Regions from separate parts of the Sodalis praecaptivus genome, predicted to be linked through region 2. Evidence: predicted binding sites of a transcription regulator. Region 2 holds the regulator's gene; the other holds the start of a gene.

What was found. Region 2 encodes Fur, which represses iron uptake genes when iron is present. Its sites were predicted from a motif close to ATAATAATGAGAACNACTATCAA; they were not measured.
Region 1: the regulator Fur is predicted to act here: its motif matches at 1,784-1,806, upstream of ftnA (non-heme ferritin).

Annotation. Positions count from the first base shown of each region.
Region 1 covers NZ_CP006569.1:1,944,561-1,948,763, reverse strand. The annotation lists gene copD (copper homeostasis membrane protein CopD) at 1-453, opposite strand, end outside; gene yobA (CopC domain-containing protein YobA) at 454-834, opposite strand; gene ftnA (non-heme ferritin) at 1,089-1,604, opposite strand; gene SANT_RS08635 (DNA polymerase III subunit theta) at 1,972-2,199, shown strand; gene exoX (exodeoxyribonuclease X) at 2,770-3,477, shown strand; gene SANT_RS08625 (S9 family peptidase) at 3,504-4,203, opposite strand, start outside.
Region 2 covers NZ_CP006569.1:3,222,052-3,226,254, reverse strand. The annotation lists gene glnS (glutamine--tRNA ligase) at 1-273, shown strand, start outside; gene SANT_RS14235 (hypothetical protein) at 338-1,231, opposite strand; gene fur (ferric iron uptake transcriptional regulator) at 1,594-2,061, opposite strand; gene fldA (flavodoxin FldA) at 2,382-2,897, opposite strand; gene ybfE (LexA regulated protein) at 3,182-3,469, opposite strand; gene ybfF (esterase) at 3,630-4,203, opposite strand, start outside.

The sequences.
Region 1 (4,203 bases), 1.3 Mb from region 2:
CTGCGCCGCGCCGCGTAAGCCGTCATACATCGCCGTATGACCGGTGAACGCCAGACTGAGCAGCGCCGCCATCGACAACATCAATAACAGCGGGTAACGCCAGGGAGAGGCCGTTGCGCCGAGCGTCGCGCCGCAGGTCGCCAGCACCAGCATCAGGTGCCAGAACCATACCTGACCAAAGGAGGTATGCAGCACCGCACGCCACACCTCCAATCGTAGAGTATCCGGCCACCCCTGCCCCATCAGGCCCGCCTGGAGCGCCAGTAGCGCGATGGCCGTCAACAGACCCACGAGCGCCAAACCGCTTTGGCTGCGCCGAAATGCGCGCCGCAGCAGAGGCTGCAGCGCGGGCGGCGCCAGACGTTCACTGAACAGCAACACGCCGGCGAGCTGTATCAACGCGGCAAAATGAATGAAACGGCAGGCCGCGAACCAGGCCGGCAACGAGGCCATTTATTTGACGCTGAAGGAGTAGCTGCCCTGGGTTTTATGCCCATCTACCGAAACCACATGCCACGCTACTACGTATTCGCCGGCGGTCAGCGGCTGCTTAAACGGAACGATGATTTGGGTAGCATTGGCCGGATCGGTCTTGATGGGCCCGGTCGGCACGGGCTGGTTATCCTTACGGGTTAACGTTAAACCGCTAAAAGCAGGTTCAATCGCTTCGGTAAAGGTCAGGGTAAGCGCCTGCGGCGCATCCGTCATGGTGGCATTGGCAGCGGGATATTGCGTCTTGAGATGCGCATGGGCTTCTGCCCGCGGCGCGCAGAATACCGCTCCGGCAAATAACGCCAGCGCGTACACCGGCGCGGCAATACGTTGCATTGACATTAGTGGCTTTCCTTAAGTAGATAAATGTCGGAATAAACGCCATGGCACGGGTAACAAGACGGCAGGATCCACTGTATAGCCATTACCGCCGGCGGCGAAAAAGGCCTGTAGGTTCGGGCAAGGCTGGCTATCCCGCTGACATGAGCGCGGGCAAATAATAGCGGCTGCGGCGGGTGAAGTCGAGGACAACGCACCCGTCCGCCCCGGCGGTGATGCAGGGGCGGACAGGAGAAATCATTAGCAGAGACAGGCGCTTACATCGTGGTGGCGACGCTGTTATCGCCATTCATTTTCTTAAGATCCTGATCGATAAAGAACAGGCCGCTGGCATCGGTGTTCACCAGCGCCAGCTTGTCGAGGATTGACTTGAACATCTTTTCTTCCTCGTGCTGCTCGGCGACATACCACTGCAGGAAGTGGAACGTGGAATAATCCTGCAGCGTCATGGCGACATGGGCCAGCTCGTTAATCTTCTGTGTAATCATTTGCTCATGCTGGTAAGCGAGTTTGATCAGCTCGGCCAGGGAAGGAAACCCGACCGGCGGCGCTTCGATAGCCCCCAGTACCGGCATGGTGCCGGTGTCATTGAGATAATCAAACAGGCGGCGCATGTGATCCATCTCTTCGCTGGACTGGGTTTTGAAAAACTGGCTAGCGCCCTCTAATCCTTTGTCATTACACCATGCGCTCATTTGCAAATAGAGATTGGCGGAAAAGAATTCGAGATTTAATTGTTCATTTAGCTTGCTGGCCATTTCTTTTTTTAACATTGTCTGGCGTCCTTATGGGATGTGCAGGTGATTTATTTTCGCTATTATGCCAACATCATCGGGAAAAACAAACCGGCTTATTCCGAAATAGACGGATAATTTAAAATCAGCCAAATTCAATGACCTGCGATAATTTCACTGTTCCGCATCAGGGAGTGATAATTATTCCTCGCTTGGAATTGATAGGGATTATTATTTGCATTCTTAATTAACCATTATTTCCCGCACCACGCTGTATCGCCACGGCAAAGATGCCAAAAACGAAATAGAAACGATTATTATTCACCCCTTCCCACCGGCGGCTTGCAAACCGTCGCCGGCTGCTTTATTTTGTACGCCGAACCGCAATGAACCGGGAAGAGTTACGATGACGTACAATTTAGCCACCCTTGATGAGCCAACGCGCGATAAAATCAACGTCGACCTGGCGGCGTCTGCCGTGGCGTTCAAAGAGCGCTATAACATGCCGGTGGTGGCGGAACAGGTGGAGCGGGACCAACCCGCGCAGTTACGCGACTATTTCCGTAACCGCGTGGCCTTCTATCGGCAGGCTTCACTCAACTTCTCCCGCCTCCCTTACGAGCCGCGCAAATAATCCTCCCCAAAGCGGAGGGCTGTGCGCCCTGTGCCACAGTGTGGTGTCTCATCGCCGTCTATTCCTGGGGGTAACCCCCTCGCCTATGCGCGAAGGGCTAAGGGCGACGTGAAGGTTATGCCGCATTTTCCGTTTTGCGGCGTGTGCATGCAATTGCCGGGCGCGCACGGCCTCCTTTCACGCGGCGGCATGCGTCGCGCGATAACTGGCGCACCCTGCGCCGCGTTTCGCTGACGCTCCCGGCACCGCAAGGCCCGTCATGCTATTTCGGCACCAAATAGCACAATTTGTGTTGCCAACGACCGACAATCGGCAGTTAATAAATCCAGCATTTCCTGTCTGCCACTGAGAGGTCATTATGAGTAAGGGAATGGATCGTAAAAAAGACACCAAGAAGAAACCGTTGAAAACCCCGGAAGAAAAGCGTGCCGAAAAGCGCAGCAAAAAGGCGCCTGCCGACATTGTGTGATGCCTCGCCGCTTCCTTTCCTATCAACCCGCCCTCGCAGCGGGTTTTTTATTGCCGCTTAAGGCGTCATAATAAGGCAACTTTGCCAGCACAGGACCAATTATGACCTTTCGCGTGATCGATACCGAGACCTGCGGCCTTGACGCAGGCGTCGTGGAAATCGCCTCGCTGGACCTTAGCGATACGGGCATCAGCAATGTGATGAGCGATCTGGTGAATCCGGGACGCCCCATTGGACTGGACGCGATGGCTATCCACCATATCACCGAAGAGATGGTGGCGGATAAACCGCGCATCGCGCGCGTTATCGGCCGTTACCAGGGCAGCGCCTATTATGTCGCGCATAATGCCGCCTTCGACAGGCGGATGTTGCCGGAGATGAACGGTGCGTGGATCTGCACCCTGAAACTGGCGCGCAAATTGTACCCCGGTATCAAGTACGGCAATCAATATCTGCGTTATGCGCTTAAGTTGCAGGTTGCGCCGCCGGCGGGGCTCTACCCCCACCGGGCGTTGTACGATTGCTACGTCACCGCCGCCCTGTTGATGAAGATACGGCAGGATTCCGGCTGGAGCCCCGAAGAGATGGTGGCGATAAGTAATGAAGCCACGTTACTCTCCAGCCTGAAATTCGGTAAGTACCGCGGCCAGCCGCTGGCGCAGATCGCCCGTGATGACCCCGGTTATCTCCACTGGCTGCTGGCCAATTTGCGCGATTTATCCGCCGACCTGCGTTATAGCCTCAACTACCATCTCTCCGGGGCAGCCAGCGAAGCACAACGCCATGCCGAGGGACATACCGGGGAGTAAAGCTGCACGACGCGGCTCTCCGACGGTTAAGCGGGCCCCGTCGGCGGGCTGCCGGCGGCTTTGGCCAGCGCCAGAATAAAGGTATATTCCATCGATACTCCTTCATAGCCTTTGAAGCGACCGGATTTGCCGCCATGGCCGGAGTCCATATCGGTGCACAGCAATAGCAGATGATCGTCGGTTTTCACTTCACGCAGTTTAGCCACCCACTTCGCCGGCTCCCAATACTGCACCTGCGAATCATGCAGGCCGGTGGTGACAAGTAAATGAGGATAAGCCTGCGCACGTACCTGGTCATAAGGGCTGTATTGCAGAATATAACGATAGAAGGCTTCCTCCTGCGGATTTCCCCACTCCTCATATTCGCCGGTCGTCAGCGGAATGGATTCATCCAGCATTGTGGTCACCACATCCACGAAGGGTACCTGGGCTACTACACCTTTGAACAGCGCCGGCGCCATGTTGATGACCGCCCCCATCAACAGCCCACCGGCGCTGCCGCCCATGGCAAAGGCCTGCTCGGCATCGCCATACCCTTGACGCAACAGTTCGCGGCTGATGTCGATAAAATCGTTGAAGGTATTCATCTTGTTAAATAATTTGCCGTCCTCGTACCACTCTTGGCCGAGTTCGCCGCCGCCGCGTATGTGCGTCAAAGCAAAGACGAAGCCGCGATCCAGCAGGCTCAGCCGGCTGGCGCTGAAGTCCGGGTCCATACTGCTGCCG
Region 2 (4,203 bases):
GTCGCAGCGGAGTTTCGTCTGTATGACCGGTTGTTTAGCGAGGCCAATCCGGCGGCGGCGGAAGATTTTCTCTCTACGCTGAACCCGGATTCGCTGGTTATCCGGCAGGGCTTTGTCGAAGCCGGCGTACCGGCAGCCAATGCGGATGAACCTTTCCAGTTTGAGCGCGAAGGCTATTTTTGCGCCGACAGCCGCTACTCCAGCCCCTCCCATCCGGTGTTCAACCGCACCGTGGGGCTGCGCGACACCTGGGCCGCGAAAGCCGGGATGTGATCTTGCCCCCCGCGCCGTGATCTTTCCGTTTCTGGCGCAGGGGGAAGCGGTTACGCTGCGCCGCTTATTCCTCTTGCTGCCCGCGCTGCAACGCTTGCGGCAAGTTTTCAAGCTTATCCAAGCTATAGGCGTGCGGATGGTGCCTGAGGCGTAGCTGATAATGGTTGGGCCTGTCGGCCCAGATGTAGCTGTTATCTAACGCATCGGCCGGCGGCGCATATTTGCACGGGATCACCTTGTCACCCACCAGTTGCTTAACGCGGGATGTCAACGCCGCGAACGCCGCATGCTTTTTTCTCTCGACGCTAAAATCGATCCAGGAATGCACCCTCCCCTCTGGGGCCCCGTGGGCGTCAGAGATGAGGGGCTCAGGGCCGTGCAGAGTGGCGTAAACGGTTTTGTCGTAGGGAACGAACGTGATACCCGTTGAGCGAAACGTGGGCAGGGCCTCATGATCGATTTGCGCATACATGCGGGAACTATCGCCGCAGGTGCCTGCCGTCAACGGCGAAGGTTTCGGCGGCCGCGGCGGAGCCTGGCTCGCCACTGCCGCGACGGGATCCCGCGGACGTCTGAGGGTCACCGGCGATGAGGGCGATTGTCTAGACGGGTATGCACCGGCCGCGGTATCGCGTTGCGGGTTGTGTAACCGTCGCGGCAGGGAGCCAGATGGCGTGGCCGGCTGCCAACCGGTCGCGGCGTCGCGTTGGGCGTTTTTGCTGGGGCGCGACGGTACGGGAGTAAGCAGGGTGGTGACGTTGGCAAGCGCCGCATCAATACGCACGGGGCGCGGGGATGCCGGGGGTGTGCTCCTCGCCGCGGTGGCTGGGCGTAACCATTTTGCTTGCCTTACGCCGTTGGGTTCAGACGTGAGCGGCGTTCGCGTGGCGGGAGGCGCTGCCAGCGATGCCACAGCCGCGGGCGGCACAGGGGTGTCTTGCAGGATAGGTTTCATCATCGGGATACCTGTAGGTCGACCAAAGACGTTAGGAGACAGCGTTACCGCTTCCAGGGAGGGCTCGGTGGGTAAGCGCTGTGAACGGATCCCTGCTCCCCTGTTTTTTTGGGGGCAGGGCCGGGCTAGGGGCTGATAATAATTTATCGGCCTATAAGCCCACTGCCCAATAGCCTAAGAAGTTAACTTCCCCGCCGTCATCGGGTGAAAGGCTGATTCAGTACGGGAGAATAGCGGGATGGCGGCAAGTAAGAAAAAAGGGGCGTTATGAAGTGTAAAAGCAAGGCGAGAAAAAACCGCCGGCGGCGGTTTCTCTTTATACGGTCGTGATTGTATGGCGGTAACGTGACGGCGTAGGACGGGTGTCAGAATTTTACGACGTGCGGATCATCTATATCATGCAAGGTTTCATCTTCACGGCAGTCGCCTTCCGCGCAATGGCCATAAAGATAGAGGCTGTGGTTGGTCAGTTTGATATTGTGCTTTTTCGCGATGTCGCGCTGGCGCGCCTCGATAAACTCATCGCGAAATTCGATGACCTTGCCGCAATCCAGGCAAATCAGGTGATCGTGATGGTGTTGCTGGGTGAGCTCGAAAACCGATTTGCCGCCCTCAAAGTTGTGGCGGGTGACAATGCCGGCGTCATCGAACTGATTGAGTACGCGGTAAACGGTGGCCAGCCCGATTTCCTCACCCATATCGATCAGCTTTTTATACAGATCTTCCGCACTGACGTGGTGGCATTCCGGGTCTTGCAACACTTCCAGGATTTTGAGCCTGGGAAGGGTCACTTTCAGGCCGGCCTTCTTTAATGCGATGTTATTGTCAGTCATGCGGGTTTGGTCCTGTTACTTGATAATCAAGTTATAAGCTAACACAGCCTATAACAATCGTCGGCCCGAAAAATGTATCACTGTCTCATTATAGAACTCGCGGTCAGAAATGAAAAAGAGACTCATTTTCATTATAGCCCACTCAGCGAGTAAGGACTATGTTACCTCTTTAGGTTTAAAAAATCACACAAAGTGTGGTGCCATTGTACTGCTTTGGCGGAAAAAGTTACAAAATTGTAGCTATCAATTTGAAAGGAATTATTTATCAAGCATACAATGCGGCATCATGCCGTCCGGGGAGGCCGGACGGCGGTAAGGCGTTAAGCCAAATTCATCTCTTCGCGAACCTGTTTGACCCAGCCGTCGACGCGTTCGGCGGTAAGCTCGGGCTGGCGGTCCTCATCAATGGCCAGACCAATAAAGTGGTCGTCGTCCGCCAGCCCTTTGGACGCCTCGAAATGATAGCCGGCGGTAGGCCAATGGCCGACCAGCGTGGCGCCGTGGGGTTCAATAATGTCCCGCAGGGTGCCCATCGCATCGCAGAAATACTCCGCGTAATCTTCCTGATCGCCGCAGCCGAATAGCGCAACTATCTTGCCGCTGAAATCGACCTCTTCCAACGTCGGGAAAAAATCATCCCAGTCGCACTGCGCTTCGCCGTAATACCAGGTCGGGATACCCAGCAGCAGCCGGTCATACTGTTCCAGATCTTCTTTGCTGCTTTTGGCGATGTCAAAAACATCAGCAACATCGGTACCCAGTTGCTTTTGGATCATCTTGGCAATATTTTCGGTATTGCCGGTATCACTGCCAAAGAAAATGCCTACACTCGCCATGAATATCAAAACCTCATAAAAATTAAGGGTATGCCCAATCGTCAACCTTAAGCTGATAAGGGCAATGATAGCAGACCCTCACTTAAGGAGATACCTGCCGGCGGGGGCTTTTTGCGTCAATTGCGCCCGCCGTGACGTGTACGCCGCAGGTGCAAAGGCGTGCCGGCCTAATGCCTGTGCCACGGTTTAGCGGCAGGCAGACGCGCGGCCTGCTTTACGGCCAGCGATCGGTCTGTTTAAGGCCTGTGCCACAAATGACGCTCTGCCGCCGCGGGACCCCTCCTTCAGCCGGCGGGCCGCTGGCGTTCAAGCTCCGCCAGCAGGATAAGTTCGATAAGCTCACTGCGGGATATATCCCGCTGATCGGCCAGTTTATTCAGCGCATCCACCGCCTGCGCATTGATTTTCAACTCCACTCGACGCAGCCCGCGCACTTTGTCACGCCGCAGCTGGTTACGCTTATTGATTCTGAGCTGCTCATCCCGAGAAAGAGGACTGGTTTTCGGCCTTCCCGGGCGGCGTTCATCCGTAAATAAATCCAGCGTAGTGCGGTCCGTTTGTTCTTTTGCCATAGTTGATGAAGGGAATATGCAACCGTAAGCGGCGGGGTCGCCGGCGGCTGGCCTGAGCCCTGGCCGGCGTCCTCCGTAGCGTTAGTTTCACCGGTCCCTGGAGGTAGCCGGCATCCAAAAACCCGTCATCTTACCCCAGTGAAGCGGGTGGCGACAATGGCTAACTGCCGCGTCCGGCTGATGCTTCCGTCAGAAAACGCGCGACAGCGCGCACTACCGCCTGCGGTTTTTCGGCATGCACCCAATGGCCGGCGCCGGCCACCACATGGGCGCGGGCGCGGGGAAATTGCCGGCGGAGAGTCTCGCGGTAGCGATCATCCAGATAGGGGGAATTACCGCCGCGGATAAACAGTATCGGCCCCGGCCAGGGGGGCAGTGTTCGCCAGCCGATAATGTCGGCGTAATTATGCTGGATGCTGTCAAGAGCGAAACGCCATTGTCCCTGATCAAACGATTTCAGTAGAAACTGAATGGTGCCCGGGTCGTCAATATCCTGTTCCATCAGCCGTGCGGCGTCGCTGCGCTGCGTTATCCCAGACTCGCTGACGCGCGCCAGGGCGGCGAAAATGGCGTCATGGCGGCGGACCTGATAGGCCACCGGCGCCATATCGATCACCACCGCCTGCGCAATGCGCGCCGGCGCCAGCGCGCAAAGCGTCATTGCCACCTTGCCGCCCATCGAATGACCGATGACGATACAGCGCTCAATAAGCAGCGCGTCCAGTAACGCCAGC